2 regions of the Peribacillus sp. R9-11 genome follow, and region 1 is predicted to be linked to the other one. Evidence: riboswitches for the same ligand, from Rfam matches in the RefSeq annotation. Region 1 holds a riboswitch; the other holds the start of a gene.

Region 1 (16,686 bases):
GGGATTATATCCGACGGCTGTGGTGAGTGTCCGGCATGTAAGCTTCGGAAAAAAGGGTTGGATGACTATGTAAGCAGACGGCAGGTGCTTAAATAATGTACGGTTTTACTATCGTGGATAAGCTTCAAAAAATAGATAAAGATATTCAGCGGAATCAATTAAACTACTCAAGTAAGCGGGTCATGGTCAGCAAGGAATTCACCTTTGATGCCGCGCACCATCTTCATGACTATGAAGGCAAATGCAAGAACTTGCATGGCCACACGTATAGGGTCATTTTCGGATTGAGCGGATATACGGATTCACGCGGTTTGATGATAGATTTTGGTGACATCAAAGAAATTTGGAAAAATGAGATTGAAATACACCTTGATCATCGTTATTTGAATGAAACATTGCCGCTCATGAATACAACAGCTGAAAATATGGTTGTCTGGATTTATGAAAAAATGGCCGAAGCCCTTTTAACCAAGAATTATGAGGGTGCTAGAGTCGAATTTGTTCGTCTATATGAAACGCCGACGAGTTATGCTGAAGCTAGACGGGAGTGGATGGAAAGTGAGTAAGCTGCCTGTTATGGAAATCTTCGGCCCGACAATACAAGGGGAGGGCATGGTCATCGGACAAAAGACCATGTTTGTTCGGACGGCAGGATGCGATTATTCTTGTGCCTGGTGTGATTCCGCGTTTACTTGGGACGGGACTGGTAAGGAAGATACAGTTCAAATGACTGCCGAAGATATATGGGATGAGCTGAAGCGAATTGGCGGTGAGGGCTTTTCCTTCGTTACAATATCAGGTGGAAATCCAGCACTGCTGAAAAATCTAGATGGCTTGATAGCAATTTTAAAAGATAATGGAATGAAAACCGGCGTGGAAACACAGGGAAGCCGTTGGCAGGATTGGTTTCTCGATATTGATGAACTGACTATTTCACCTAAGCCACCGAGTTCTAGGATGAACACGGACTTTGAGGTGCTTGATCGAATAATATCTAATCTTGCCAATCGACATCCCGATAATCATGTCTCGTTGAAGGTTGTAATCTTTGATGATGAAGATTATCAGTATGCGAAAAACGTACATTTCCGGTACCCGGATATTCCTTTTTATTTGCAGGTTGGCAATGATGACAGCAGGACGGCTAATGATCAGCAGCTGATTAGCGGACTTTTGAAAAAATATGAAAAGCTAATTGATAAAGTAATAGCTGATGATGAACTTAGAAATGTGAAAGTGCTGCCGCAGCTGCATACGTATATATGGGGAAATAAGCGGGGAGTGTAAAGGAAGAGAGTAAGAAGCAGTGTGATGCGCAAGATCAATCACACTGCTTTTTTTATGCGGACAATAAACTAAATACCACTATTATACCTCCTGAATGTGTGTAGCCTTGAAAGCCGTTGTGTATTTAAGGCCATATCCTAAAAAACGATCCATTCCAATATGAGCCGTCCAAATTAAACCTACCATTAAAATTGTATCCTGGTTTAGAGAAACAGCTAGTAAAATGATGAGTATTGATATTGTATAAGTATGAAACAAGTTATAAACCTTGGCACCAATTTGATTATTGATTAGATAGGCTAACATAGAAATGTCAGGTGTTAATAGTAATAAAAGGAAAATCAACCAGCTAAATTCATTTATTGAATAGATATAAATTATCGCTATAAGAACTATAAGCCCTTCAGAATGTATTAATTTTTTCACCATATTTAAGCCTCCTAATCTTTATTAACCATTGGTCAATGTATGTGCAAAAAATTATACAATACTCTTCATAATATTTTTAACGTGAAAATTAGCTAAGCTTTTTACATCTTGATATGAAAGTTGTGTATTAATATAAAATGTTATAAAGCCGTGGAGCGAAAGGAAAATAGACCATATTGATGCAGGGTTTAGTTTATTTTCTGTAAGGTCAGTCAGAGAACTGATTAGTTTTTCATATGTTTTATTAGAATCAAGTTGAAGTAAATGTTGAATTTCTTTTTCTTTAGATAAAAACATGATTGCATAATGATTTTGCTGGGTTAACCCAAACTCTATAAAGCATAGTAATATCTTCTCTATTTTTTGAGAAGCATTATTTTCAGTTAGGATGATATCATCTATTTTATTATTCAATAGAGAAAAATCCGTTTTTACCAAACTATAAAATATTTCGGCCTTATTTTTAAAATGATAATAAATGGCGCCATGACTACAATCTAATGTTTTAGCTAATTGCCGCATTGAAACTTTTGAATACCCAACGGATGCAAAAAGTTTCCGGGCTTCATTCAATACCATTTCCTTAGATAGTTCTATTCCTTCTGATTTCCTTGGCGACATAGTATCACCTCCATATTTATTGACCAGTGGTTAATAACATCATATAGCATTGTTTTTCAATTGTCAAATATTAGAATAAAATGATTTGACAGGAGCTACTCCAATCCACATATGTAGTAACAAAATTCGAAACATCAGCCATAAGTCTAATTATTAATAAAGTATTTACTGAATTCGTTTTAGAAATAGGTAATGTGGAAACTTCTTGATTTCCATTCGTTTTCAAGCTACGATAAATTAGGAAAAAGATAATCCGCTCATGCGGAAGAGGTTCTAGCTACCCTCTCAAAAAAACTAAGAAGAACAGTACTCTTTCTTAGGGTGCTGTTTTTTTTGTATAAGGAGAATGTAAGAAATGTTAAGAATTATATTGTATTTAGTGTCCATTGTCACCGCGAATGTGGTTACAGCAGCTTTTGCACCATTACAGCTTGGTGTGTTTATTATTCCGATGGGGACATTACTAATCGGGGGAACCTTCATCTTTCGGGATCTAGTTCAGAATAAATTTGGCAGAGTGAAGACGTATGTGTGCATTGTCACGGCACTAATATTATCAGCGTGCGTATCATTTTTATTAGGAGATACCCTTTTAATTGTGTTTGCTTCCGCACTATCGTTCGTGGTGGCAGAAACAGCTGATACTGAAATTTATACCCGGTTAAAACTTCCGATGAGTTGGAGAGTATTTTACAGCGGGATTGTCGGAGGATTTTTCGATTCGGTGATATTTGTTGTGATTGGACTTAGCCCACTTGGTGCCAACGTTCTGCCATGGGAAGCCGTACCCGCTGCGATTTTTGGCCAAATCATTGTTAAAACAGTCATTCAGTCAATCGGTGCCGCGCTGTTGGGCCGAATCAATGTAAGACTGGAGAAGCGCGTTATCTCCGGTTAAAATAGTAGGAGGGAAGCACTCAATGGATGGACCCAAAAAGGAAGAAGATAGATGCTATTGCCTGGAAGCTTTTCGTGAAAAATATGGTCCGGATGTCCAAGGAGACTGTATGAAGCTATCCTGCGCCAATTATCGGAAGCATAAGGGAATAGACAATCAAGATAAACGTAAACATTAATATAAATAGGAAACGATCTGTATAAGTAGAGAAGGAAGGACCAAATTTGGTTCTTTTTTTTTGTGTGAATTATAGGTTCGCGAGTAAATCGTGAAAATTCACGAGTAAATCAGCCAAATTCACGAGTAAATCGTGAAAATTCACGAGTAAACCAGAAACTTACGAGTAAATCGTGAAAATTCACGAGAAAAACAGAAACTCACGAGTAAATTAGCCAAACTTACAAGTAAATCGTGAAAACTTACGAGTAAATCAGCCAAACTCACGAGTAAATCGTGAAAATTCACGAGTAAATCAGAAATTCACGAGTAAATCGTGAAAATTCACGAGAAAAACAGAAACTCACGAGTAAATTAGCCAAACTTACAAGTAAATCGTGAAAACTCACGAGTAAATTAGCCAAACTTACAAGTAAATCGTGAAAACTTACGAGTAAATCGTGAAAACTCACGAGTAAATTAGCCAAATTCACGAGTAACCCCATAAAAAAAGCTTCCGGCACCGTCAATAATTGGTGTCGGAAGCCTTTTTATTAATTAGGTAACAAAATTTCTTCCGGGTTGTCTCCATCAATCCCCACTTTATATAGGTGATACTGTGGATCGCTTTTGCCGAATTTCTTATCTACCATAAAATAGACCGTTTTTGAATCGCTGCTGATGACTGGGCGATCTGTGTATTCTTGAAGATGGGTCAGCTGCTTTTCGGTCTTGGTTTTGAGGTCATAGCTATAAAGCTCATAAATATAGGTACTACCTGATTGCTCGTTGGAGATGGACTGGAAAATCATCGTTTTTTCATCCGGGGTAATTGTGAAATCAAAAATATCGACATCACGTTTAGAGTCTGTAACGGTTTCGATACCTGTTTGGTCAAATTTCACTTTGAAAATCCGTTGATGCGTTTCGAAAATCTCATCAGCCGTTTTAGCATCCGCATCATCATCGGTTTGATAATAAGCGGCTTTTCCATCTGTGGTGACATTTAGGGAACTAAGACCATATTTCTTAAAAGAGGTCAGCTGGGTGGACTCCTTTTTTTCTATATCAAATTCATAAATATCGAGATCGTGAGGGCGGGGACCCGTGATCGGCGAATAGTTTTTAAACGAACCGGCTCCAATATAAAAGAGAGAGCGGCCGCTTTTTGTGAAATCGAGTTCTGTGATCAGGAAGTCTGCTTTGAATAATTCACTGATTTTCTGTGATTTCATATCAAGAAGCTGAATGGAACTAGTTGAATCTTCTTCTTGGTTTTTTTTAGCTACAATAAAGGCAAGCATATTTCCATCGTAGGAATAAGTCGGGTCGAGGATTTGTTCATCGTTGCTCAATTCAAGGACTTTTTCTTCAACGGATAATGTTGGATTATAGAGTTTTAATTGTGGTTTTCCCTTAAAGTGTGTGACGTATGCAATTGTACCCTGAGTGGATACGTCGTATTGATTGGTTAAGCCCTGCTGCTTTTCATTTTCTTCTTTTTTAAAGATCAAGCCGGCGATGACAAACAAGACAGTCACAATCGCAAGCGTGATCAGAATGAGATAGATGTGCTTCTTTTTCATTTGAAGGACTCCTTAACGGTAGAGTATCATCATCGTAAAAATAATTGCTAGAACAAGTAATACCTGTAGAACAGCACATATATTTGATGCCGTAGGATGCTTTTTTAACAGTTTAATCTGTAGGATATATAACGAAATCCATAAGACAGTCGGGATGAAAAATAATAGCATAAACGGCTGGACTTCACTTGAGAAGATTAAAAAAGCATATAAGAAAAATAAGGTAACTGACAAAATAAAGATGCCGAGTGTAATATTGGAAATGTGCAGAAGTTTTACTTTTTTTAAATTCTTTCCACTATATCCTGGAAGAACCAAGGCTGTTTTGTAAATGAGGTAAAGGGATAGTAGGAGAATCGCTGCCATAATCAGGCTGAATAAAGGAAATAATGTAAAGTCAAGGGCGGACGCAATTCCCCATCCATATATATAGACAAGGGCATGGGTCACTAACACGGTGTTGACCATGATTTTCCGGTTGATAGAGACTAGGAGGTTAAGTGTAAGTGAGAGTAAAGTTGCACTAGTCAGTATCGAAAAAAGAAGCCAGCCGATGTAAGCATCTCCTTCTTGGAATAGTTGCAGCGCATACACCGAAAACGTAAAAAGAATTGAAACGATGGATAAAGTCAGCATAAGCTCTTTTCGGTATGGAAAAATGGCCTGCTGAATTTGACTGCCGATTTCCCATTCGTCGCCAAAAAGGATTAATGCCATTTTCTCGGCTTCTTTTGGGGTCTTCCCCTGCTTTATTAAATCATCCCGGCTCAACTCCAGATGGAGAAGCAGTTCTTCAAACATATCTTCTTTTTCTTCCTTGGTACAATCGGTTTGGTTGACTATTTTTTTTACATACTTTTCAAATGTTGTTTTCATCAGAAATCCTCTGCGCTTTTCCGAACTAAATTTTCAAGGAAGGTAAAGCTGCTGCGTTTACGTTCAAGCTCGGTTTGGCCGCTGTCTGTGATACGATAATATTTCCTGCGTCCGGACTCGGACTCTTTCCAATACCCTTCTATAAATTCCTTTCTTTCTAAACGCTTAAGAGCCGGATATAGGGTGCCTTCACTGATTTCGTATTGCCCCTCGCTCATTTGCCTTAGAATCTTCGTCATTTCATAGCCATACAGCTCTTTTTGTGAAAGAAGTGAAAGCAGGAGGAGGTCAATACTTCCCTTCATCAATTCTTTATCCAAAAAATCACCTTCTTTTTTCATTTGCTTTAGTGTAATACGATGTACATCGTATTACAAGGTATATTTTACTTTTTTAAAAAAAAATGGTTAAATGACGATTGCTAAATAAAATCAATCATAGTAAAATGTGCTTCTGAACGGATGAGTTGTAAAGAGTGTGGTAAGGATACTATATACTTGATTTAACTGTTTTAATGAAAATACGGAATAGGATAGAAGAAATCCCACTCAAGGGGTATTAATTGATTTTTTTTTGAAAATCATTTAGATTCTATTTATCAACAAGAGCAGAAAGAAGGTCCTAGATAGATGAAAGTGAAAGCACCTGAGTCATTCACATACAGAGGTGGAAATAGAGCTGTTCTTTTACTTCACGGGTTTACCGGAAGTACAGGAGATATGAAAAAATTAGGGAAATACCTGAATGATCGCGACTATACCTGTCACGGGCCTCTTTATAGAGGGCACGGAGTATCAGCCGAGGAACTTGCTAAAACAGGTCCAAAGGAATGGTGGAAAGACGTAGTGGATGGTTATCAATTCCTTAAAGATGAAGGCTACGAGGAAATTGCTGTTGTAGGAATTTCTTTAGGAGGAGTGTTCTCATTAAAAGTAGGAATTGAACTTCCTGTGATAGGGGTGGTTTCAATGTGTGCTCCGACGCAAGGAAAAAGTATCGATCGACAAAAAAACCGCTTGCTCAATTATGCACAGGCTTATAAGAAGTTTGAAGGCAAAGATGCAGACCAAATTGCTGCCGAAGTGAAGCTGTTGGAAGAAGAGCCTATGACTCAACTGAAAGATGTGGTGAATATAATAAATGAGACTGGTGAAAATTTAGATTTAATCACATCACCAACTCTTGTTCTACAAGGGCGCTTGGATGATCCCGATTATACGAACAGTGCTACAGCGATTTTCAGTGAAGTCGATACGCAGCATAAACACTTGATATGGTACGAAAACTCTGGCCATATAATCACATTAGGCAAAGAACGTGAGCAGGTTTATGAGGATGTGTATAAGTTCTTAAATACACTACTTTGGTAGAAGCAGAGGGAAGTTTTCTCTATGTATAAACAGGGGTAATCTTGTCCTAAGAAGGCCACCAATTTGATGGCCTTTAACATTCAGGGTATAAAACTACTCTCTTCCTTAAGTAAAAGTAAATCGTATTAAATAGAGGCATAGCTAAGAGGACTTACTTTATATGGTTTAGCTTCAAAATCTATTTGTATAAAAAGATTTTCACTGTATCGTTATTATCAATGGTTGCTAATAAAATATCATATACGTCCTCACTGTATGCAGTTTTTATTCGGTTTTTAAGCCATTCTTCGTCTTTACCAATGCGGGTTAATTCACTAAAATCAATTTTTCCCTCTTTAATAATCGTTCTAGGAAAAGAAAAGGTTTTTGTTACTAGTTCTAAATCGGCAGGGGTTACGGCTTCATATTGAGGGTTTAAAAAAAATGAAATTGTACCATCTGGTTCCCATAATGCAAGCGCAACTTTTTGAATATCTTCAATTTTTTCTTTTCTTAATTCAGATAATAAAAAATCGATAGAGATTCTTGCTTTGGCTAAGCTTTTATAAACAATTTGCCCATTTTCTATAAGGGGAAAAGGAGAGTTTTCAAAAAAACTTCGAAGTTTTCCCCACTTTAGGCTCAAAAAAACGCAAAAAATATATAAAAGTACTAATACGGCTGTCGTTATCAATGGTCCCTTTAAACCTAACTGTTCATCAGATAAAGGATGGGCAAGGATGTTTCCAATAATTAATGCTATTAAAAAATCAAGTAATCTTAACTGAGAAATAGCTCGTTGCCCCATTATTTTAGCTGCAAATAGTAAAAAGAAGTAAGACACAATGGCCCTTAAGATCCACTGAATTATAGTAAGTGCTTCTTGGCCGTGAAAAAAGTCCATCTAAACTCACATCCTTTTTTTAATGGGGTTTAAGGTTTAGTATGGAGCTTTTGACCAATGATTATCACAAGAAAATAATATAGATGAAGTACAAATTAATTAGATTTTCAGATAAAAGATGGACTTCCATATGGAGTCCATCTTTTATTCGCTTTGAAATTATTATTCCTACAAACTAATCTTCCATTTGCGGCTGTAAATCTGTTTCGAAAGCATTATTCATTTGATGCTGTCTAATAAATTTTCTGACCTGTTCTTTTGTTATTCCGCTTTGTTTCGCTTCAATGATAAGCGCAATCCACATTCTTTCGAGCGGTTCCTGCTGCGATTGCTTTATAGAATTCATAATAATACTCCCTATCAACTATATTTTAAATAATAGTTAGAAAAGTAAAATGAATTATTAGGTCTTAACTAACAATCCGTCCAACAAAAGGTGTACAATTTCATTCGCTAATATTTCAGGCTGAATGTTTTCTTCAAAAATTTGAGTTATGGTTAAACGTTCAATAATTCCGACCAAGCTTTCAGCTATAATCAACATGTTAGCATCTGGATGGAAATAGCCATTTTGTTGTTCATAAATCAGGTTTTCTTTTATTTGTGCAGCTAACTGCTTCTTTATTTCTTCAGCCTCTTGAGAGAGAAAAAAACCAATTCGAGTTAAACTTTGATTTTCAGCAAAGAAACGAAATATCGCGGCTAATCCTTGGGTGATTTTGAGGGGAATAGCGTTTAAATCAAGCCCAGTTTCAAGCCGGCTCTGTATAGTAAGATTAAATAATTCATATCGGAATTTCTTAACTAACTCCTTAAAAATGGCCTCTTTACTTTCAAAATACAGATAAAAAGTAGGCTGACTTAAATTTGCTCTATGAACGATTGTACTAACTTTTGTTTCAAAATAACCCTTCCGAGCAAACTCATCTGCCGCGATGAAGAGTAGTAAAGCTCGACTCTGTTCACCGTTGGCACCCTTTTTTCTACCTCTTTTCATCATAAATCCGTTACCCCAAAGTTTAATTTGTCATTATATTACTCTTAAGTATTATCTTATAGTGTTAAAGTTCCAGTCAAGAAAAATAAACTGAATATTATAAAAATAAAAAGCAACTATAATGTAAAGAAGATAACTCTAGGACGGTGTTGAGATTCTTTTAAAATCAGGAGGATAGAATCAAAAAAGGCCGTGCGGGATTTCTCCAGAAACGGCTTTTTGATATTACTTCGTTAAATAATTTTCTGTATAATACGGTTTTGCATTATCTTCAAAGGCGACGCCGACTCCGAGAGATTCAAAATCTTTTTGTAATTTATTTTCCCTGTGTCCGATGGAGTTCATTAACCCTTCATGAGCAAAGATACTGCTGTTCTGACCGGCTGCGAGGTTTTCCCCAGCCATTCGAAAAGTGATTTTGTCATCTTCCATTCGGTCAAAGGGGGATTCTCCTTCAAGGTTATTATGGTTGAAGTAATGATTCACTGCCATATCGGCACTGTGATCCTGAGCGGTCACTTTCACTTGTTTATCCCAAGAAAGGACCGAGAGATCATGGTTAACCCTTGATGCATTAGTCAGGTCAAATAGTTGATATTCAAAGCCGTTCTTTAACTCCGGACTGGCTTCTGCAAAATAGGCACTCTTTTGTTTTTCCAATTTTGCGTCGATAATTTGGATTGATGCAACTGTATTTTTCTCATGTTTGTCATAGAAGATAGTCACATAGCTCTTATCCATTTCAAACATATCGTATTCGCCATCGCTTCGAATCTGGTAATAGACGTTTCCTTTAAGGAGTTTTGTTACAGGATCTCCTAATTTTTCAGTCACTGCTTCTTTAGGCGTGCCGCGTTTAATTCCTTGTTTTGAGGAGATTAAATCTTGGTTCGTATATAATCCAACAACTTTATCGTCAGTATCGTAGGCAACCATGAAGAAATTTTGATAATTTTCGTGATAAGCGAACCAGTCTACGCCATATTCATTCCGGGTTTGCCGCTTTGCTACACCAGCCAGTTTTTCAACAGCAGCCTTAGTGTCGCCAATTTCGATATTACGGACTGAAAAGGAGGCCTCAGCGGGAGCTTCCAATGTTGGTTTTTTCACTTGTTCCGTTTCAGGTTGTTCTTCTTTAGAAGCGTTATCCAACGTTTCTGTTAGCTCGCCTATCAGGTAGTTGACTCCGGTATTCAGCTTGTCCAGGGCAGTCGAAACCTCTGGTCCGTTTATAAGGGAGCGAACATCGGATGCAAAGGATCTAACCCCGGCCTTAAACCCAGACTCCTGAATGTCATTACCATAACCGTACCAAAATCCACCGAGTAGGAGTAAGAGAACAACAATATTAAACAGTTTCCGCAAATCGTTCACTCCTGCTCTATTTGAAATTCAGGAACTATTCTCCTGTTTATTGTTGGTTAAATAGATAAGCTTAAAAGGGGTGGTGAAACTAACAATAAGAGTGAACACAGGATCAGTGACAGTGAGACCTTTTTGGGCAGCTTTTCTCTCCCATTTCCAGTGTACCATCCACTGAACTGCAACTTGTTTCTATACCAAACAAATAATAAAAAAAGTATCGCAATAGAACCTAGCCAGCCATACTGATCCATGTTAACGCCTATGCTTGTATATATGGCGATTAGTACGGTGGAAATAATCGCTCCGCCTAATCCTAATATTAATAAAATACGTATCAACTCTAAAATGACCCTCATATTTCCTCCATAAGTTTATTTATGACTTTTAATTGATTTGGTTTTAATACGATCATGCTATTATACCAAAAGAAAAAGAACTAATAAAAGCATGTTATGCAATCTCATGACCATGGAAAAATGGCAATCCAGTGTGTTGCAAAGTTTGATTGATTCGATATGGGAATATGGAATATGCTGATTCAATCTAGGGTGGCTTTATTTATTTGATCAAGAGGTGACTCATTTACTTGGCACTCATTTTTCCCTAACCAAAAACGAAATCCCTCTATAGTGGATTTCGTTTTTGGTGTTTTTAGATTCTTAATTTTAATTTAAGTGAATTACTTTAATCATTTAATATACTTTCCTCAAGAACGGCAAACTTATCCCCATATACTTTGGTTATATGATTTTCTCCCCACGTACATAGCGCGGTTAAAATACTTTCTAAACTCTGTCCATATTCACTAAGTTCATATTCAACTTTGGGCGGAACTTGGTTGTAAACGATCCGATTGATCACTCCGTCTTTTTCTAACTCACGTAATTGTTGGGTCAACATTTTTTGCGTAATGTTTGGCATAAGACGTTTTAATTCGCTTGTACGTTTTTTACCATGTGTTAGATGGCAAAGAATCACACATTTCCATTTTCCACCTAGTACCTCCAGTGTAGCTTCGACTGAAATATTGTACTTCTTTTTCTGCATAATTTTTTAACTCTCCTTACTTTATAGGCACTTAAAGGTGCCTATAACACTTTAAAGTACGTACTGTTTTTTATTTCTATTATAAATCATAATAACATTTGTCGACAGATTATCACTGTACATTTTATTGCTATAAGCAATTTCATGATAGAACAAATCAATTAAAAGGAGAAGATAATATGATTATAGATAAAAAAAGAAGTACGTTGGCATTACTGGCTTTAGCAATCAGTGCCTTTGCAATTGGAACAACAGAGTTTATTAGTGTGGGACTGTTACCACTAATTTCAAAAGATCTACACATTACAGTGACAACTGCCGGATTAACAGTTTCCTTATATGCTTTAGGTGTAATGTTCGGAGCACCTATTCTGACGTCTCTAACATCTAATATGTCTCGCAAATCTTTATTACTCTGGATTATGATAGTGTTTATTGCTGGAAATACACTTGCGGCTAGTGCTACTGGCATCGGGGTATTACTGACAGCCCGTGTCATCTCTGCCTTAGCTCATGGTGTTTTCATGTCAATAGGTGCTACGATTGCAGCAGATTTAGTACCTGAAAATCGCAGAGCGAGTGCGATTGCCATTATGTTTACAGGGCTAACGGTAGCGACTGTGACAGGTGTTCCTTTTGGAACTTTTATAGGGCAACATTTTGGTTGGAGATTTGCTTTTATTATTATTGTGGCAATCGGCATAATTGCTTTCCTTGGGAACAGCATCCTTGTTCCGTCTGATTTACAAAAAGCTACTCGCACCACGTTCCGTGATCAAATCAAATTAGTAACAAATGGCCGCTTATTGCTTGTATTCATTATTACAGCATTAGGATATGGAGGTACATTCGTTGTCTTTACTTATTTATCTCCCTTGCTACAGCAGGTGACAGGATTTAAAGAAGGAACAGTTGCCGTAATTTTGCTAGTATATGGAGTGGCCATTGCTATAGGGAACACAATTGGCGGAAAGCTAGCTAATCGCAATCCTATTAATGCCCTATTCTATATGTTTCTTATACAGGCTATTGTACTTGTGATTTTATCTTTCACGGCTCCGTTTAAGGTAGCTGGATTAATTACTATTATTTTAATGGGGTTATTTGCCTTCATGAATGTGCCAGGACTTCAAGTCTATGTTGTGACGTTAGCTGAGCGTTTTGTCCCGAGTGCAGTTGACGTGGCGTCTGCTATCAATATTGCTGCATTTAATGCAGGAATTGCTATTGGTGCCTACTTAGGTGGAATCATTACGGATTCTATCGGGCTCATCCATACAGCTTGGATAGGTGGAGTGATGGTGTTTGTAGCCGTAATATTAACAGGTTGGAGTCGATCTCTCGAAAGTAAAGATAGAAAGCGGGAAGGAATGAAAGAAGGGAATAGTAAGAAAGGTGAAGCGTGTTAGGGTAAGAAACTTATTAATAATTTCCACGGTCAAATAATATGTCAAGGGATCATTGCATCCCTTCAGTGAATGCGGAAGATTCCTTGAAGGGATGTAATGATCCTTTAGGGCATTATATGATTTCAATTAATAGAAATTTTGGAGGTAGATTGATTATGGTGAAAAATTTACAAGATACAACAACGTTGCACAACGGTGTTAAAATGCCTTGGTTCGGCTTGGGCGTATTTAAGGTAGAAGAAGGTCCTGAATTAGTAAATGCGGTCAAAGTGGCGATTAAACATGGCTATCGCAGCATTGATACGGCAGCAATTTACGAAAATGAAGAAGGAGTTGGGCAAGGAATCCGTGAGGGGCTAAAAGAAGCTGGAATCTCAAGAGAGGATTTATTTGTAACTTCAAAAGTTTGGAATGCTGATTTAGGATACGAATCCACAATCGCAGCATACGAAACAAGCTTAAAGAAACTTGGCTTAGAGTATTTAGATTTATATCTTATACATTGGCCTGTCGAAGGAAAATATAAAGAAGCTTGGAAAGCATTAGAGACTCTTTATAAAGAAGGAAAAGTTAAAGCAATCGGAGTAAGTAATTTCCAGATTCATCATCTTAAAGACGTAATAAAGGACGCAGAAGTGAAGCCTATGGTCAATCAAGTCGAATGTCATCCACGCTTGACTCAAAAAGAAGTACAAGCATTTTGTAAGGAACAAGGCATTCAACTAGAAGCTTGGTCTCCATTAATGCAAGGTGAATTACTGGATAATGAGGTATTACAAGAAATTGCGACTAAGTATGGCAAATCTGTTGCACAAGTCATTTTACGTTGGGATTTACAAAATGGGATTGTAACGATTCCAAAATCAACAAAAGAACACCGTATAGTAGAAAACTCATCAGTATTTGATTTCGAATTGACTGAAGAAGATATGAACCGAATCAGCGACTTGAATCAGAATCATCGGGTTGGTCCAGATCCTGACAATTTCGACTTTTAATTAATGTAGGGAGATAGACGAGAGTGTGCGTCTATCTCATTTTCAATATCTGTTATTACTTCTTCCCATAACCTTATTTAGGAAGTCGGACATAGGAAATAAGCCCGCATTCTGATGAATGGGGCGCAAAATTTAATGTAACCTATACAGCGTTATCCAGATGAGTCATTCATTCTCCTGAAGACTGCTCTTTACATTAATAAAGAATTTCAGTGCAGTGTCGATATCACTGGTCTTTAATGATTTTTCAAGTGTTTCATTAACCGTTGTTAGTATTTCTTGAAGTCGTAGCTCTCCCCGGTCTGTTATGGTTGCACATACACCACGGCGATCATCTTCATATCCAAGCCTTTGAATGACACCACAACTTTTATTTTCCATTCTTACAGAAAGTCTGGACATCGCACTTTGGCTTAAGCCTACTAACTGCTGCAATTCTAATAGCCTCAGTTTTTTTTCCGGAGTTTTCGATAAAAATAATAGAACATAAAACTCATTTAAAGTCGTTTGGTGTCTTGCTTGCAATATTCGATCTAGCTCATTTGAGAGCTCGGCATGAATACGTGTAAAGGATAGCCATGTATTTATAAGGTTTTGTTCACTGGACAATTATTTTCGCCTACCTCTGCTTACTTATTTTAAATATAACATAAATAAAAATAAATGTACCAACAGAGGATAACGTTTACAACATCAGAATTAGGTGTTCAAGAGAATCTGATTAATTGACACAAAGTTATCAAGATGATATAAATGCATGTGCATGCATTAAAAAATAATCTGTAAGGGAGATATAAAAAATATGACTCATTTATTTTCACCTTATCGTATAAAAGAGCTTGAACTTAAAAATAGGGTTGTTATGCCACCAATGTGCCAATACTCTGTCGAAGCTGAGGATGGTATCCCTACAAATTGGCATCTTCATCATTATGTAAGCAGAGCAGTTGGCGGAGCTGGATTAATTATAGTGGAAATGACCGATGTAGAGCCGGACGGACGTATTTCGAATGGTGATCTTGGATTGTGGTCTGACGATCAAGTTGAAGCTTTCGCCAAAATTGTTAAAGAAGTTCATCAATACGGTGCAAAAATCGGTATCCAAATTGCTCATGCAGGGCGTAAAGCGCAGGATGCAGAAACGCCGGTAGCGCCATCAGCCATCGCGTTTGACGAAACGTTTAAGACACCAAGAGCTTTGGAGACAGAAGAAGTTAGGGAAATGGTCGATAAATTCCGTAACTCAGTTAGAAGAGCCGTTCAAGCAGGCTTTGACGTTATTGAATTGCATGGGGCACACGGATATTTAATTCACCAATTCACCTCGCCACTTACGAATAAACGTGAAGATGAATACGGAAAAGACTTAACTAAATTTGGAGTAGAAGTAATTAAAGCAGTGAAAAGCGAAATGCCAGCTGATATGCCTTTAATTATGCGTATTTCTGCAAAAGAATACGTGGAAGGCGGATACGGTCTGGAAGAAAGTATTGAGTTTTCCAAAGTCTTTAAAGAAGCCGGTGTGGATATGTTCCATGTCAGCTCTGGCGGAGAAGGCCCGATTGGAGCAGACGGAAGACCGGGCACGCATGCTAGCTATCAAACGCCATTGGCTAGGGAAATTAAAAAAGCTTTGGATATTCCAGTGATTGCTGTAGGTAGATTAGATGATCCAATTCTTGCAAACTCAATCATTGGAAATGAAGAAGCAGATTTGGTGGCCGTAGGAAGAGGGATGTTGCGCAACCCTTACTGGTCTCTAGAAGCATCAAAAACTTTGAATAAACAAGTTGAGATTCCTAAACAATATGAGCGAGGTTTCAGACATTAAGAATGATTTATTAGTTCAAAATAAAACGCTAGCGAAAATGATATTCGCTGGCGTTTTATTTTTTAAATTAGCTGCCTTGTTAGGTGCGCTTTTATCAGAATGGTTATAGACATAATAAAAAGATGAGTGTTTTTAAAAATAGGGGTTCAGTTCCTCACCATCTAAATGGATGGAGGACTGGACTTTTTTCATGTAGTATAAATGTGGAAACATATTACAAATAAGGCTGAACTTCCGAGGGTATATACCATACTATTACACATGTACTTCGTGAAAGAACTTTAGTTAATGGAAGGAGGAGTAACGTGGGGGAAAATAAAAAACAATTTCTAGGATTAGCATGTTTTTTAACATTTCTAATGATAATGTGCATGCTTTTTATTAATTCTTATTATAGTCATCGGGGTATAATGGATGCCAGTAATAAATGTTTTGATCATAATGGAATGCCTATGGTAGAAAAAAGTGAAAATGCATTTTCAATTAGCTGGTCGGTTGTATGTGAACCTTAAATATCCATAATCCATAAAGTAATGTTTGGCTGGAATATTTGTTATAATAAATAAGAAAAATTAAACAATAATTTGAGGTGCTAAGTATGGAAGAAATCAAAATCGTTACAACAGAAGAAGTGGAAGCTAAGCTTGAGGCAGGCGAAGCTATGGAGCTTGTTGATGTACGTGAAGACGAAGAAGTGCAAGAAGGCATGATTGAGGGCGCTAAACATATTCGTATGAATGATATCCCAGCCAACCTTGACTATTTTGATAAAGAAAAAGAATATATTTTTATCTGCCGTTCAGGACGCCGCAGTGAAAATGTGTGCCATTATCTTCAGGAACAAGGCTATAAAGTGGCAAACATGGTTGGCGGAATGCTTGAATGGGACGGCGAAGTTATCGTTAAGTAATGGGTTTTTTCAAAAAAACTTGT
Region 2 (16,686 bases), 1.7 Mb from region 1:
TGAAAGAAGCGGGATTTCATTTTTTACATCTATCGATATTTTTGTAGAATATGAGTCTGCCTCTGGTTTAAGCAAGGTTTTGACTTCATCCATCAGTCCAATAATTTGGTGTTTACTGAATGGGAGTTCCTGAGGTTTTGCAAGAACAAGTAATTCGCTTACAATCAGATTGATTCGGTCTAATTCACTGAGCATAATAGTGTAGTATTGTTCAAAGGGGTGGTCGCTCTTTTTAAGTAACTGGACGAATCCTTTTAAAGAAGTTAATGGGTTACGTACTTCGTGTGCTACACTGGCAGCAAGTTCACCGACTATTGACAACTTTTCGGTTCTTCTTAAGCGTGCTTCCGTTTCTCGGATTTGAGTTACATCTTTAGCATAGGTAATAATTCCGACTAATTCATTTCCAATAAGCATCGGGACAAATGTACATGAAAGTAAAAGAGACTCCCCGTATTTCGTGAGAAACTCTATATCTTTTCCTTTTTTTATCCCCTTTTGGTTTTCGACGACGTATTGACAGGATGTACGAATCAGTTCTTCATCTTCTGCGGAAAAGTTTAACTCAATAAAAGAGGCACCTTGGATTTCTTCTTGATGAAAGCCTGTAACTGTTTCAAACCTTGGATTGACGGTGGTAATTATTCCGGTTAAATCAAGCATCAGCATCGGATAAGGGTTGTGTTCGAACAATGATTTATAGCGCTGTTCACTCTCAAATAATTGATTTTCTGCGACAACTCTTTCAGAAATATCCCTGCCAATGACCACTAATCCTTTTCGGGAACCATCTTCAAAGAACAAAGGAACTTTGATGGTATCAAAGGTCTTATGATTGCCGTTGGGTAGCGGGATGATTTCCTCACACCGCGTAATCTCCTTTTTTATCCACGTTTCTTCATCTGAAATTTCACAGTAGATTAACGACTCTTTATAAAATTCGGAGTATTCTGCGAGCTCACTGTCTTTTTTCCCCTTATAGTCTACATGTTCCAATTGAAATAATTGCAGACCAAAGGTGTTGGATTCAAGCCATCGGCCATCTCCATCCTTGAAGTTAACGAAGTCTACCATTGAATTAATGAGCGTGCGACGACGCTGTTCCTCTTCTTTTAATTGCTTGAATTTTTCTCTTTTAGCCAAATAAAGAAATAAAATCAAGCCTATTGATAAAAGAAAAACAATTCCTTCTGCTCTTTGGAGTTGAATAAAGACCTCTTTGTTTTCAATATTAGTAGTTAAAAAGTAGTCGAACACGACTAGCGTAAGAATCCCAAATAGGATATATAGTACTAAAATGGAGCGTTTGGACATGGAGATTCTCCCTGATTTACGACATTTCAAAGGTTAAAAATACATACACATTTTAACAAACTATCAAAGAAAAATATATGCAGAATCATAAATAAAAAAACAGGAACCCTAACAGTCACCTGTTTTTCCTGAAGAAGGTTACTTTCTTTTTCTTCTTAAAGCGTTTATAGATAAGGAAAAATAGTAAGAAGAGGAAGGCGAGTACAGCTAGTGTATATTGGTTCATTTCCACAGATAGGAGACCATAAGGGATTAAGGATAGAAAGAAAAAGTATATAAGATTGCCGAGTGCGGTCGCTAATAAAAAATCCTTGAAGGTTACAGAACTGACTCCTGCTGCCAAGTTAATTAAACTTGTTGGTATGAGTGGGAATATCCTTCCGGTAAACACGTACATAAAGCCATGCTCTACAACGGATTCTTTCCATTTTGGGCCCATTTTCTTTAAGAGAGGTGCCTGAAACCAGTTCCTGGCTGCATAAAAAATGAATCCTGATGCAACGACACTTGTAACCCAACTCCATAGGTACCCATATATGAATCCAAATATCGCGACATTGATGGTTAGGAGTAAAATTAAGGGTATAATGGTAAAAGAATTTTGGACAATCATCAACACAAATGTCACAACAAAAGTAAGCAAAAGGTTTTCTGTCAATATGGTTATAACTGAATCCAAATCACTTTTCCAAACCATGGTGAACAATTCTGCATTGGAAACGATAAATATTACTATTACCAGTAGACCGATTAAGGTCAGTATTTTTTTCAAAAGGTCACCACCATTCATTCTAATAGTTTATCATCTTCAGGTTCAATGGTGAAAAAAAGAGCTCCCGCATGAAGCAGACAGCTCTTTTCCATTATAGTGGGCTAACGACGCAAAGATTCCTTTATAGCCACTTTTCAAACTGAATTCTTTTGTTCATTCCATAAATGATTGGCGCACCAATCAAGAGGACAACGCACTCACCGACAGCCGTGGTCATCCAGCTAAACCAGAAAGGTAAGCCAAAGGCAAGGTTCAGTTCAATTGCAATTAAAAACATTGTGAATGTGAAAAAGATAATCGTGGCGATCATTCGTCCTTTAATGCTTTTTATGAACCGAGATACAAAAATGACAAGCAATAAGGCGAGCACGGATTGCCCTACCCCAAAAATCAAATCATACGGCACCATCGGCGAAAAGAGCAGATTCGATATGAAAACGCCGCCCACTATGCCGTAGATATATTTTTTATTGAATACAATCAGATGATTCAACATTTCCGGTACACGAAATTGAAACATCTCAAAAGCTATTGGTTTAAACACCAATGAGACCGCCACATACAAGGCAGCCAATAACCCGTTTATCACAAGTGTACGAACATTCATTTTAATCTCTCCCTAGTTTTTTATCGTGGGATGGTTACGAACCACGGTTAGGCGTTTGCCCAATGATTAATAGTATCCCATGTAAGCTTGTTTCGTCAATTTGTAAAGAATGGTTTCAAAATAATAAGGTTTCAAGCTGTGGATGTCTCAATGATTTTGATTTATTGCAATAAAGGATGATATTATTTTTACATGTACTTCAAAGGAGTGGATATAATATGTCGATCGAGAGTGTCAAGAGCCATTTTAAAAAATGGAATCGGGAAGGCGATGTAATGGAGTTCGAAACATCGAGTGCTACGGTGATTGAAGCAGCAGAAACCATCGGTGTTATTCCAGCGCGAATTGCTAAGACTCTTTCCTTTAAGGGGGAAGGTGAGCATGCGATTTTGGTTGTTGCCGCAGGGGACGCAAAAGTGGATAATAAGAAATTTCGTCAGACGTTCGGTTTCAAGGCACGAATGCTGTCAGCTGAGGATGTGCTTGAGCAGACTGGTCATGCCATTGGAGGAGTCTGCCCGTTTGGGTTGGCAAATGACCTAGATGTTTTCCTTGATGTGTCGATGAAGCGCTTTGAGTCTTTATTCCCAGCATGCGGAAGTGCGAACTCTGCAATAGAACTTAAACTTGCTGAATTATTTGAATATTCAGGAGCAAAGGATTGGGTTGATGTTTGTAAGGCATGGGAAGAAGAGCAGAATGAGGAAGCAGCAGTAGGTAAGGCAGTTGATGGATTTTGATTTATCGTACCAAAAAGAACCACATAGAATGGAAATGAGTCCACTTGGGTGGACTTTATTTGTTGATAACGAGAGACATTACCTGTTCCCTTTTTATTACTGGGTTTTTAGTTATAAGCTTTTAACTTGTTCCGAATAGGTTTGCTCCCATTTTCTTCTGAAAAGTTGACCGCAGATGTAAATTAACGGTCTAATTAGGGGAGGTTTGTTCAACATGGCGCATAGGCAAATCGTTCAGAAAGTTCGTAAGTGGAGGGTAAAAGATGTTCAATGAAAGCTATAAAAAAAACAATAGCAGTTACCTCAGTCTTAAAACTCTTTATGAAGAAAATATCACGGTTAAGAGCATTGCCCAGGAACTTGAGTTTTGCCATAAAAACGATTTAGCACTGGGGATACAAAAAGAATTGGAAAAAAAGAATTTCGATATATTGGCGGTAGAGGATCAAGGGGAAATTATCGGATATATCGAAAGGCAAGAACTTGGTGAAGGTAAGATTGCGGAGTATTTGAAATGTTTTACACCAAGAGAATTGGTTTCGGACTCAACCCCTTTGATTCAACTTCTTCATATTTTTAAGAATAAAACGAGGGTGTTCGTGTTAGAGAATAATTCAATTAAAAAGTTGATTACCCACGCTGACCTTCAAAAGCCTCCAATCAGAATGCTGATTTTTGGATATATTACCCTTTTGGAAATGAGGATGAGCGATATCATCATGGATAAATTCGGGGATGACAGTTGGTATCCAATGATCAGCGGAGATCGTTTAGAAAAGGCTACCGAATTATATAGGAGGAGAATCGATAAAAATGAGGATATCAATTTAATAGAGTGTCTGCAAATCAGTGATAAATTCGATATCATTCATAAAGATCAGGAATTGAGGTTCTTCTTCCAAATTCCTTCTAAAAGTAAAGGAAAGAAAGATGCGAATGCCATTCGAAAATTACGGGATAAGATTTCTCATGCTAATGAACTTGGGTTGGACATGTCCTGGATAGAAATCATCGAAGTGGTGGAATCCTGTGGCCAACTGCTCGAAATCTCTGAATCCTATCGGTATGAAAAATAAAATGATGGTGAGAGACGTTTTAGGTAGACCATACTTCAAATAACTCTGCAATTTTTAAAGCAGAGCTGTAAAGCATTCTCAAGACGAACTGGAATTAAGGAGAACCAGCTACTATGCTGGTTCCTTTTTGTTTAACCCCCTGACAGAAAAAACTGCCCATACGTGAGGCAGCTTCTTCAAATAGTTAGAACTCCGGTAGTTCATCCAGGTTATTTTCCTTTACCCCATCGGGCTCACTCCGCAATATGTCACGGCCATATTTATGGAAGACATCAACATTGGCGAGGTTGCCTGCCTTAGCTTCCGAAAGAGCGGTGGGATAGTCAAGCTCCCGCCCAGAATTTGTTTTGATGGCAATAATATTGTCATCTTCATTTTTTCGTACTGCGATAATTTCTTCTTTTCCAGTTGTATCATGTTGGTTTACTTGTGGGGTTCCCTGCTGTTTGTAGGATTCATATGCTTTTTCAAATTGGTCCATGCTTGGACACCTCCTATTTATAGGGTGAGCTATTTGGTCAGCAATATACAAACCAGGTTTCGTCCAGATTGAGCCGCATTTTTGTCAAAATGGGCCGACTTTTCGGCATTTTTTTATGAAAAGACTGTTGTCCGGGCTTTATTCTTCTGGCATGGCACTTGCATCATAAATAAGTGGAAGTGAGAAATATCCACTTAAAAAAGGGAGGAATATGAATCATGAATGTAAAACAAGGGGCAAGTACTGCGGATGCAAAAAAAATACAAGACGTTAAGACAATGAAGGCGGCGGTCGTCAATGAATTTAATCAAGAGCTTGAGATTAAAGATGTACCAATCCCTGAATTAGAATATGGTGAGATATTAGTGAAAATTAAAGCATGTGGCGTGTGTCATACCGATTTACATGCGGTACATGGTGATTGGCCGGTAAAACCGAAGCTGCCGCTTATTCCTGGACATGAGGGAGTAGGCATTATTGAGAAGGTGGCAGAAGGCGTTACTACATTAAAGGTTGGTGACCGCGTTGGGATTCCATGGCTTTATTCGGCATGTGGCGATTGTGAATACTGTCTGACTGGACGGGAAACGCTTTGCCTGGATCAATTGAATGCAGGATATTCTGTGGATGGCGGTTATGCGGAATATTGCAAAGCGCCAGCAAAATATGTGGTCAAGGTTCCTGAAGGTCTTGACTTTGCGGAAGTTTCACCGATTTTCTGTGCTGGTGTAACGACTTATAAAGCGCTTAAAGTGTCAGAAGCTAAACCTGGAGATTGGGTAGCAATCTATGGAATTGGTGGATTGGGTCATGTTGCTCTTCAATACGCGAAAGCTATGGGCTTTAATGTCATTGCCGTTGATATTCAAGATGATAAGCTTGATCTGGCTACAGAATTAGGAGCAGATTTCACGGTTAATGGTCTTAAGAGCGATCCTGTACAAGCCATTAAGGAAAAAGTTGGTGGAGTACAAGCGGCCATTTCTGTAGCGGTTACGAAAAAAGCTTTCGAACAGGCTTACAGTTCAGTTAAAAGGGGTGGAACATTGGTCGTTGTCGGATTGCCGAATGACGAACTTCCAATTCCAATTTTTGATACGGTACTAAATGGGGTGACTGTAAAAGGGTCAATCGTTGGTACAAGAAAAGATCTACAAGAAGCTGTTCAATTTGCGGCTGATGGCAAAGTAAGGACGAATATTGAAACGAGAACGCTTGATGAAATCAACGACGTGTTTCAAATGATGGAAAAGGGCGAAATCAACGGAAGAATCGTATTAACTTTAGAATAGAAATAAACAAACGAGGGAGTCCTAAAATCGGGCACCCTCGTTTGTTCTAGGTAGCTTATAAGAATTCTATAATTAGATTATGTCTGATTCTTCTCATTTAATATATATCGCAATTTTCTCATGGAGATCTGCAAACGCTTGGCCGCTTCATTTCGGTTTCCATAGGTTTTTTGAAGTGCCTGCATGACGAGTTCTTTGCCAATTGTAGATTCGAGTTGTTTGATTTCCTTAAGGATTTCCTCGAGCATTAGTTCATCTTTCTCATTAAAGTCGGCAACCAGCTGTTTACGCCATTCTTCGAGATGATTTTCAGTCGACTGATTCGCATTCGGCGGGTCTTTTTTTATTGGAATAACCTGGTTGGTAGATAGAAGGAGATCATTTGCCGAGATTTCCTGTTTATGGTCAGCAAGAGTGAGAGTTCGCATGATTACATTAGATAATTCGCGTATATTACCGGGCCAGTCGTATTGCTGTAATTTTTCAATAGCTTCATTGGAAAAGGAGATATCTGCCTGGCCAGTTCTTTCAACCAAATGTCGGACAAGGAGGGGAATATCTTCTTTTCTGTTACGCAAGGCGGGGATATCAAGAGTGACGACGTTCAGTCGATAAAATAGGTCTTCCCGGAATTTGTTTTTTTCAACTGCCTGCTGCAGACTTTCATTGGAGGCGGCTACTAAGCGGGCATTTGTTCTTAATGTCCCGCTACTTCCGACACGCATAAATTCCCTTGTTTCCAAAACTCGAAGCAATTTGACTTGTATGGCCGGACTCGCGTCGGCAATTTCATCGAGGAAAAGGGTGCCATTCCCTGCAATTTCAAAGAAACCTTTTCGTTGTTGGGTTGCTCCGGTGAAGGCCCCTTTTTCATGCCCAAATAATTCGCTTTCGAGAAGGGATTCCGAGATTGCTCCACAATTAATACCAATAAAGGGCTCGTGGCTTCGTGGGCTTGCTGAGTGAATGAAACGGGAAAGTACTTCTTTGCCACTCCCTGTTTCTCCCTCGATCAAGACATTGACGGATTTTTGAGCCACTTTGAAAGCCATTTCAATCAGTTCCTTCATTAATAAACTTTCTCCTACAATGAGACCCGACTCTTTGGCAAGGTTATGGATAAAATGTTGATTCAAATCGTCGTTTTCATTCAATAGGTTGTCAAGTTGCTTTTCCAATACTTCAATATCCACAAAGGGTTTTTCCATATAATCACTCGCTCCAAGTTTCATTGCCTCGACAGCGGTCTTGACTGTGCTGTATCCGGTCATAATCAGTGCCTTGCAAAGCGGTTGTTTTTGTTTCAGATGCTGCAGGAGAGAAAGGCCATCACAATCTGGAAGCTTTAGGTCTATCATCGCGGCATCAAAGCGCTGCTGATTAAAATCTATTTGGTGAAATTCCTTTCCACTGTTCACGACCTGTACGTGATATCCTTTCATCGAAAAAAGGCGGGATAAAAAGGTACCAACTTCTTTTTCATCGTCTACCACAAGTAAATTAATCATCTCATCATCTCCTTTCATCTTCTGGCTGCAAGGGAAGCCTCAGGAAAAATACACTTCCTTTTCCAGGTGCGCTTATTACGTCAATTTTGCCTCCATGGTCTTTCGCAATGCCAAGGCTCACAGATAATCCTAGGCCTGTACCTTTTTCACGGTCCTTAGTCGTATGAAAAGGATGAAAAATGAGCGGCAGCCGCTCTGCTTCAATCCCGGCCCCGTTATCAGCAACCTTCACCACCATGAATTCTTCTTCAGAATAGGTATGAATCGTAATGGATTTTTCCGATATATCACAATCATCCAATGCATCCTTGGCATTCAATAGCAAGTTGATGATTATTTGTTCTATCTGAGGCTGGCTTCCCTTTATGAAAGGAAGATCTTCCTGAAGGGAAAGATGAAGGGAAATTTGTTTCTTCCCTAGTTGAAACTTCAGAAGGTTCATTACCTGATGTATGGCCTCGTTAATAGAGTAATAGTGGAATCTATATTCATCTTGACGGGAAAAGGTAAGTAAGCTTTTCACGATTTGCCTGCACCGGTCGCCGCAATTTTTAATATCGTTTAGAAGCATATAATCTTCGTTGTCTGGTAAAGTGTTCCGTAATAAAAGCTGTGAGTTTCCAAGAATGGCCGTTAATGGGCTATTCAATTCATGGGCAATTCCAGCTGCCATTTCGCCGATGGCTCCGAGCTTGCCTGCATGTAACAATTGAGCTTCCATCTGTCTTCTCTCGGTGACATTTTTATAATAAGCAATGACTCCATAGACCTGTTGATCCTTATTTTGAATCGGATAGGCATGCATTTCCAAGATCGCTTCAGGCTGAAGCAAAATTTCTTGAAACCCTGGCTTATCCTGTACAAAGGTCTTTTGAATCAGTGTCTGAGATTTCTCAATTAAAGGAATTAAGTCAAAAAAAGCTCTGGCTGCATCATTTGATTGGTAGACTTCTCCTTGGCGATCAAAGACGATGATCATATCTTCGACGGCCTTAAAGGTATCCTCCCATTCTTGTTTGGAATGGAGAACTTCTTTATAGAGCTGGGCATTCTCCAAAGTCAGTGCAAGCTGGTTGGAAAGTTGCTCAAGAAAATCCAACTCATCTTTATGCCACGTTTTCTTTTTCTTTCTGCCGAAGGTCCAAACCCCTATTTTTTTATTTTTCCCATACAGGGGCACCAATAGAAGCGTTTCAATCTCAAGAGATAGCAGTCTTTTTTTTTCCGGGAAGTCTTGTAGCATTTTGATTTCCACCTGAATGGATTGTTCGTCTTTCAAGGCAGATGAGAAGTCCTGAAAAGGGTGTAATAGGTTGTTGGATTCAATTTCAAGCTCGCATTGGCCATTAGGACAAATATGGAGAAGAGTTGGTTCTTCTTCGTATAAAATGACAAAATGACTGTCATCGAATGTAATTAGGTGCTTGAGCTTTGAGATAACATTTCGGAGAATTTCGTGAATATCCATGTCTATATTCATGTTTTTAGTGATATCGTTCATAATTTCAAGCTGCATATTTTTCTTCTTCAACTGATCCACGGTTTTCTTAAGTTCCGTGTAATATGTTTTTTTCGAAGACTTAACGCCTGTCATTAAATCGATCAACTCAGATTTGTTCATGTTTTCACCTCTTATAGGGCTGTAAGGAGCAACTGCCTAATCTGTTCTAATGACATATCCCGAGGGTTCGTAATCATGCAGGCATCCTCGAGGGCGGTCATTCCTATTGTATCAATCATGTCTTTGGTAATGCCCACGTCACCTAGGCTCCTGGGTGTCCCGATATCCTGGGATAAGTCCCTTACAAAGTGTACGGCAGCGGTGCCGGCTTGCTGCTCAGTTAAAGCTCTCGTATCAATCCCCATGATCTCTGCTATTTGGCTGAATCGCTTCGGGGCCGCAATTCGGTTGAAGTCCATGACATGGGGGAGAAGGATAGCATTGATTTCACCATGCGGAAGCAGGTACTTTCCGCCAATGGCATGTGAAATTGCATGGGCTGCTCCCAATATGGCATTGGAAAAGGCAAGACCGGCTTGCAGGCTGGCCATCGCCATCGCTTCTTTTGCTTCCTCATTATGTTTAGACGCAACGGAAGGGCGTAGGTAACGGGAAACAATGGACAAGGCGTTTTTGGCTTGTACATCGGTCAAAGGAGTTGCAGCGATAGATACATAAGATTCAATGGCGTGTGTCAAAACATCCATTCCAGTAGCGGCGGTCAAATCTGCTTCTAAGGTCGTTAAGGTAGCCGGGTCAACAATCGCAATATCAGGAACGAGGGATTTTGAAATGATCGTCATTTTTTTCTCCCGGAACGAATCGACAATCACAGAAAACTGTGAGACTTCCGAACCCGATCCGGCAGTGGTCATGATCATCACCATAGGGGGTAGAGGAGAATGGACTTTATCAACCCCTTCATAGTCACTGATGGTTCCACCATTCGTTGCCAAAAGGGCGATCCCTTTTGCCACATCCAAGGCACTGCCTCCCCCCACACCTATGATGGCGTCGCATTCATGATCATTAAAAAATAAACAACCGGCTTCTATCTCCCTGTCTTTCGGATTGGTCGTCGTTTCAATGAAGGTGGCAAAAGCAAGCCCCGCATTTTGGCAGGCTTCCATGACAATATCAAGCCAACCAGCGTTGGCTACACCGGAATCACTAACTATCAGTGTCTTTTTGGCACCCAACCGCAAGCAAGCCTCGCCAGCTTGTTCAATAGAACCTTTTCCAAAAATAACTTCCGGCATCACAAATTTAGTTATCGACATCTTCGCGCCTTCTTCCCTGATTAAAGTCATTTTCTCTTTGTACTATTTTCCCGAAGAAAGGCGAAAATCCTGTTTGAATCGCAGGAATTTTTATATAATGTGACAAATTATTAAATAAAATACAACTTTTGGTATAGATCAAATTTCCTGCTAGTTTCTTAAATTTGTAAATTTGTTACTTAAGACACAGATTAATAGGGATAAACCTACCTAGTTAGAATTTTCTGTATATTGTAAAATAATGGAGGGAATCTATTAAACTGGGAGGCAATCTATGAAAAAACAATTTCTATCCTTATCATTAGTCGCAGCATTAACATTCGGGGCAGCCGGAACCACTACTACTACTGCTTTAGCGACACCGCATTCTTCTCCAGTACATCAGGCGCCATCCACAGACAAGCAAATCGTTAAAAGGATCGATGTCGACAAAATCTACAAGAATATTGAATACCTTTCACAAACACCTCGAGTAGCCGGGACGGAATCTGAGTATAAGGCCGTCCAGTTCATCAAAAAGCAATTTAAATCTTATGGCTATAAAGCCGATATTGAAGAGTTCAGTTTTTTATCCTATACAGACCCAAATCTGGTCGAGCTGTCCGTTGACGGATTTGATGGGGAAATCCAATCAAACCATTTAACCTATTCAGTAAATGGTGATCTATCCGGTGAAATGGTATACGCCGGTTTAGGAACGAAGGAAGAGCTTGAAAAAGCGGGTGTTACAGGGAAGATTGCCCTTATTCAAAGAGGCAGCCTCACTTTTGCAGAGAAAGTATTGAATGCAGCAGAAAAAGGAGCAGCGGGTGTCATCCTATTCAATAATGCAGATGGGGAATTAAATGGGACACTTGGAGGGGCTAATGATAAGTATATTCCATCTGTCACGATAACGAAAAAGGATGGAGAAGCCCTGCTTGAAAAATTGAATGCTGGAGTTAAGCTAACGGCATCATTAAAAATTGAAGGGGCTTATTCTGGAGAAAAAACCTCTTATAACGTAGTGGCCACAAAAAAAGCAACCAAGAACAATAAAGCAAAGAAGAGCGATATCATTTATATCACAGGTCATCATGATTCCGTCGCCGGGGCACCTGGAGCGAATGACGATGCATCAGGAACGTCCGTTACACTTGAACTTGCACGTGTTTTGAAGAATCTTCCTACAGATACGGAAATTCGTTTCGTTACCTTTGGCGCCGAGGAAAATGGATTGCTAGGTTCGCAGCATTATGTGGACAACCTCTCTGATGAAGATATCAAGCGGACGATTGCTAACTTCAACCTAGATATGGTAGGAAGCAGGGACGCTGGGGATTTGGTTATTTTGACTAATGATGGAGAAATGAACCTTGTAACCGAGCTGGCTCAGGAATCAAGTACAAGACTGAATGGTGAGCCGACTCCATATGGACAAGGCGGGCGAAGTGACCATGTATCTTTCGCTGAGGCTGGGATTCCCGCTGCTTTATTCATACACAGTCCATCAGAACCTTGGTATCATACTCCTGATGATACCATTGATAAAATCTCAAAAGAAAAGCTTCAAGATGTTGCTGAAATTGTCGGCACCGCTGTCTATGACCAAGCTAAATTGGAAGCTAAAAAACCTAATCCAAATCATAAAAAAGGGAAAAAGGTGAAAGCGCCGCATTTATTTGACGAAAAGGAATTGAGATAATTCATTAAAAAAGGTATGAATTTTAGAGGGTGCAGCTTGCACTCTTTTTTTTATGTTTAAAAATGGAAAAACCACGATGCTGAATATAGAGAAAAAAGCTATGAGTGCAGCAGGCACCATAGCGCATGAAGCGGATGCTCTTTTAGGAAAAGGAGAAGCCGTCATTGATCAATTGGAAAGTAAAATATCATATTTAAAAGGGTGGTTGTTTTAATGACGACAATCAAACTGAATCATCCTGCCGTAACTAAGCAATTGGAATTCACCTCGAAGTGGATTGATCGTGAAACCAACCTGAAGAAGGTCTTTGAGCAATATATCAAAATCGTCCAAAAAAATGTAGAAGATACGATATTGTTATTCTTAGTCAAAATCTCATTAGCTTTGGCAAAATCATTTCCCCATTAAAAAGCCCTTAAGGTTAAGGGCTTATCATCATTGCTATTACGACTGAGGCAGCGAATCAGCACGAGTCCGAAACTGAGAGAATCAGTGCCAAAAGAACAAACTAGAAACCGGATTCGATCTGGTAACGGCAGCAAGCTGCAAGAAGCTGAAACCATATCGGTCGCAGCGCCGGAATTATACCAGCTTAAGTAGAGCCTGTATACCTGTTAGGATAATCCCTATTATAAAACCACAAACCGCTCCGTTCACACGAATCCATTGTAAATCTTTTCCTACACCATTTTCCATCATATCAATTAGAGTTTCGTTGTCTAGCTTATCTAAATTTTCTTGTACAAGATTGCCGATCTGCGTATGATTATTTTCAATGAGAACAGTAATTTGTTTCTGAATCCAATTATCAATGTGGGTGCTATTTTCTTTTATGTTGTCTAGTATGTGATAAATCAATGGAGTAAGATAAGTATCCATGAAATTTTTATCTTCAACGAAATCTAATGCATCTTGTTGAATTTGTTGTAGACTTCCCATTATTGTTGCTTCAGGTTCCCATTTTGTTAGAAGTTGTTTTTTCCATTTTTCAACTCCTTCTAACAGTTCTCGGTTATGGTCAATGCCTTGTATCTCTTTCCTGATATATAAGATTAAAGCCTCTCTATTTGGTTCTTCCTCGTTTTGTAAATTATTTACGACACTTAATAAAAGGTTTTGTATGATATTCCCAAGTTTCTCTTCGTTAAGTAGACTTTGAATGGATTTAACGGCAAACTGAAGCATACCATCTAGTTCAATCTTACTAAGTACATCCATGGAAACAGTGCCTAGTTGGTGACTTGTTTGTTTTTTTCTTAACCAATCTTCAGCTTTTTTCAAAACATGATCCAAAGCTTTCCTATCAAATTGTTCATTAAGTAGCTGTGAACTTACTAAATGAAGAAGCTTGCTCATTTCTATGTTAGAAAGTGTAGCTTCAATTTTTTTTGCAACGAAAGGTGTAATCTTTTCAATATCTATATAACAAATCATTTGCTTGATAAGTTTAATAAGAACTTTTCTAAAAGCATCACTTTGTATCTCTTTTACTAAAATAGGGATCAATTTTTCTGTAAAAGGAATATGTTTTACTTTGTCTTGAATACTTTCCTTTGAAAGCCAGTCATTTTTTAACATCGAAACAAGTGCATTTGTCATTCTTTTACGATTGTTGGGCAAAAGAGCTGTATGAGGGATTGGTAATCCAAGCGGATGGCGGAATAATGCAGTGACTGCAAACCAATCTGCTAATCCACCAACTAGACCTGCCTCAAACCCTCCATGTAATAAATCTAACGGCAACGAACCTTGAAATGGAGTGGTTGCAATATAACCCAACCCCATGATAATTAGTGAATATCTAGCAATTTTTCTTGACGATTTTATTTTTGGTGACATTATATTCCCTCATCCTTAAAATGATATTCAATTACTATATCCAAATCATTAGCAAGAGTTTTATGTCTTACTTTTATCTAGTAGTATAGCAGGTAGTTCAAAAAATTACCCCCAACAAAGGCAGTAAGTTCATTTATTCAGGGGAAAAAGCATATCACTTATTAAGTAATGGAACCTTAAAAATGCATCACAATATGAATCAGCCCTACAATCATTAATATATCACGTTGAATATTTGTTATCTTCCTTGAAATGTTCAATATGCAGATAGTTAATTCACAATAAAAAAAGCCGATTTACTCAATCGGCTTAATCCACTAATTTAATTAAAAGAGTCAAAAAAGCCCTCCAGATTATCGATTTTTTGGATCATATACACATTATTATGCGCCTATTTTTATCGAATTATTTTTAGCGTTCTCTCCATTTTTTTTATCTTTCATGCGACTGAAAATAAAGGCTAGAACGGAGCCTGATATATTATGCCAAACGCTGAAAATGGCACTAGGTACCGCGGCCAAAGGCGAGAAATGAGCTGTTGCTATTGCTACACCTAAACCGGAATTCTGCATACCAACCTCCATTGCAACTGCTTTCTGTTTAGCTAAATCCATCCCGCATAAACGAGCAAAGAAAAAGCCGAGGAAAAAACCAAGAACATTATGAAGAACGACTACTGCAAAAATCAGCAATCCTGTTTTAGCCAGCTGTGCTTGGCTGCCAGCTACTACAGCAGATACGATCAGAACAATAGAAATGACAGATACTAGAGGCAAAGCCTTTGCACCAGCCTCTGCTTGTTTGCCGAAAAACTTTTTAACAACAAATCCAAGCATCAGTGGGATAATCACCACTTGAATGATAGAAATAAATAATGATCCAATACTAATATTAACCCATTTACTTGCCAAGAGCAGAATAAGCAGGGGGGTTACGATAGGTGCTAGAATAGTGGAAACAGAAGCAATGGCAACTGCAAGCGCAACATTTCCTCTCGCAAGAAACACCATGACATTTGATGCTGTTCCACTTGGGCAACACCCAACCAAAATAACACCAACAGCCACTTCTTTCGGTAAATCGAACCCTATTGCTAATACAAACGCTAATAATGGCATAATGATAAAGTGTCCTGCTACCCCTAGTGCTACTTCTTTCGGTCGACGGAAAACTTCTTTAAAATCCGCTGTTGATAGTGTAAGTCCCATGCCAAACATGACAATTCCTAATAATGGAACAATATAGGCTCCAATCCATATAAAATGATTAGGCATGATATACGCAATAATTGCGAAAATAATGACCCATAAGGTAAACGTTTTACCAGCAAAAGAGCTGATTTTCTCTACTAAACCCATAGTGACCTCCTAGATGTTTTAAAATAAATCAATTATAAATTATATTCAGAATATTTAAAACCCTTTTAAGTAATAAAAAATATCAATGCGTTTCTAACCAGCCATTTGGGAATCAATTTACTACTTCTTATGTTTATGAAGATAAACTTTAATAAAAAAGCGGACAAGGTTTTAAAAACTTTGTTCGCCATTTTTATTTAGATAGGCCTATATATTATTGGCAAACTAATTTATAAGGAAAGTAACCACTGGTTTTCTAGAGCGCGAATCAGTATTGGTTGTTTTAAAAGCTCAATTATTGCTATTGTAAGAATAACAAGGTTATTAAATGAAGTGGAGATGTGGTTTCTTTGATACATATATTAATTGCTGATGATGATCGTCATATTAGAGAATTATTAAAATTTCACTTAGAAAAAGAAGGGTACATGGTGTTCGAAGCAAAGGATGGAAATGAAGCTTCATCAATACTAGAGAAAGAACGAATCCATCTTGCTGTTGTAGATATTATGATGCCATATAAAAACGGACTGGATCTTTGTAAGGAAATCCGGGATCAATATGATCTACCGGTTATTTTATTGACAGCTAAAGATCAACTTATCGATAAAGAAAAGGGGTACTTTGCTGGTACTGATGATTATCTCGTCAAGCCATTTGAACCCCGAGAGCTATTATTTCGAATTAAAGCTCTTTTGCGCAGGTATCGCATGGTTAATTCTGAATTGATTTCCTTGAATCAAACGGTTATTGACCGTAAAAGTTATGAAGTGCGAATAAAGGGGAGTACGTTGCTCCTGCCGCTTAAGGAATTTGAGCTACTAGCTCAGCTGGGTAGTTTTCCTGATCAGGTCTTTACACGTGAGCAGCTAATTGAACTGGTGTGGGGTGCTGATTTTGAAGGGGATGATCGGACTGTTGATGTCCATATTAAACGGTTAAGGGAACGTTTTGCAGGGCGGACCGATGATTTTGTGATAACGACTGTCCGTGGCTTAGGTTATAAACTGGAGGTCAATAAGAAGTGAAAACACTTTATTTCAGGATAGTTATTCAAACCATTTTGATCATGGTACTTGCCAGTGTCATCGCTTTTTTAATTTCCAATGTCTATTATCATAAGGTTCAGAAACCACACAATGGTGAGAAGATAAGCAAAGTTGCTGGTGATATCGTCTCCTTATATGAAGAAAATCCAGGTCAGGATATTGATGCGTATTTAAATCATATTGCA

The links. A riboswitch is a leader RNA that binds a small molecule or an ion and turns the genes downstream of it on or off. The one in region 1 is predicted to bind preQ1.
Region 2: it holds a riboswitch for preQ1, as region 1 does, so the genes downstream of both, RE409_RS02275 (QueT transporter family protein) here and RE409_RS21580 (VUT family protein) in region 1, are expected to answer to the same signal.

Annotation. Positions count from the first base shown of each region.
Region 1 is NZ_CP133763.1:4,424,647-4,441,332, reverse strand. Features, by position in the region: gene queC (7-cyano-7-deazaguanine synthase QueC) at 1-96, shown strand, start outside; gene queD (6-carboxytetrahydropterin synthase QueD) at 96-566, shown strand; gene queE (7-carboxy-7-deazaguanine synthase QueE) at 559-1,287, shown strand; gene RE409_RS21590 (DUF4260 domain-containing protein) at 1,369-1,716, opposite strand; gene RE409_RS21585 (TetR/AcrR family transcriptional regulator) at 1,768-2,337, opposite strand; PreQ1 riboswitch class I at 2,599-2,641, shown strand; gene RE409_RS21580 (VUT family protein) at 2,693-3,235, shown strand; gene RE409_RS21575 (hypothetical protein) at 3,258-3,413, shown strand; gene RE409_RS21570 (TolB-like translocation protein) at 3,946-4,977, opposite strand; gene RE409_RS21565 (permease prefix domain 1-containing protein) at 4,990-5,853, opposite strand; gene RE409_RS21560 (PadR family transcriptional regulator) at 5,853-6,194, opposite strand; gene RE409_RS21555 (alpha/beta hydrolase) at 6,483-7,223, shown strand; gene RE409_RS21550 (DUF421 domain-containing protein) at 7,402-8,106, opposite strand; gene RE409_RS21545 (anti-repressor SinI family protein) at 8,282-8,452, opposite strand; gene RE409_RS21540 (TetR/AcrR family transcriptional regulator) at 8,510-9,106, opposite strand; gene RE409_RS21535 (CAP domain-containing protein) at 9,329-10,477, opposite strand; gene RE409_RS21530 (hypothetical protein) at 10,525-10,824, opposite strand; gene RE409_RS21525 (winged helix-turn-helix transcriptional regulator) at 11,153-11,515, opposite strand; gene RE409_RS21520 (MFS transporter) at 11,695-12,924, shown strand; gene RE409_RS21515 (aldo/keto reductase) at 13,080-13,922, shown strand; gene RE409_RS21510 (MarR family winged helix-turn-helix transcriptional regulator) at 14,088-14,531, opposite strand; gene RE409_RS21505 (NADH:flavin oxidoreductase/NADH oxidase) at 14,725-15,753, shown strand; gene RE409_RS21500 (hypothetical protein) at 16,059-16,265, shown strand; gene RE409_RS21495 (rhodanese-like domain-containing protein) at 16,352-16,663, shown strand.
Region 2 is NZ_CP133763.1:462,930-479,615, forward strand. Features, by position in the region: gene RE409_RS02265 (PAS domain-containing sensor histidine kinase) at 1-1,314, opposite strand, end outside; gene RE409_RS02270 (TVP38/TMEM64 family protein) at 1,430-2,086, opposite strand; gene RE409_RS02275 (QueT transporter family protein) at 2,208-2,693, opposite strand; PreQ1 riboswitch class I at 2,700-2,744, opposite strand; gene RE409_RS02280 (YbaK/EbsC family protein) at 2,912-3,433, shown strand; gene RE409_RS02285 (hypothetical protein) at 3,697-4,509, shown strand; gene RE409_RS02290 (DUF3892 domain-containing protein) at 4,694-4,990, opposite strand; gene adhP (alcohol dehydrogenase AdhP) at 5,269-6,282, shown strand; gene RE409_RS02300 (sigma-54-dependent transcriptional regulator) at 6,360-7,790, opposite strand; gene RE409_RS02305 (sensor histidine kinase) at 7,795-9,411, opposite strand; gene RE409_RS02310 (iron-containing alcohol dehydrogenase) at 9,423-10,571, opposite strand; gene RE409_RS02315 (M28 family peptidase) at 10,846-12,255, shown strand; gene RE409_RS02320 (hypothetical protein) at 12,308-12,469, shown strand; gene RE409_RS02325 (DUF5344 family protein) at 12,469-12,663, shown strand; gene RE409_RS02330 (DUF445 domain-containing protein) at 12,838-14,094, opposite strand; gene RE409_RS02335 (bile acid:sodium symporter family protein) at 14,478-15,452, opposite strand; gene RE409_RS02340 (response regulator transcription factor) at 15,803-16,480, shown strand; gene RE409_RS02345 (sensor histidine kinase) at 16,477-16,686, shown strand, end outside.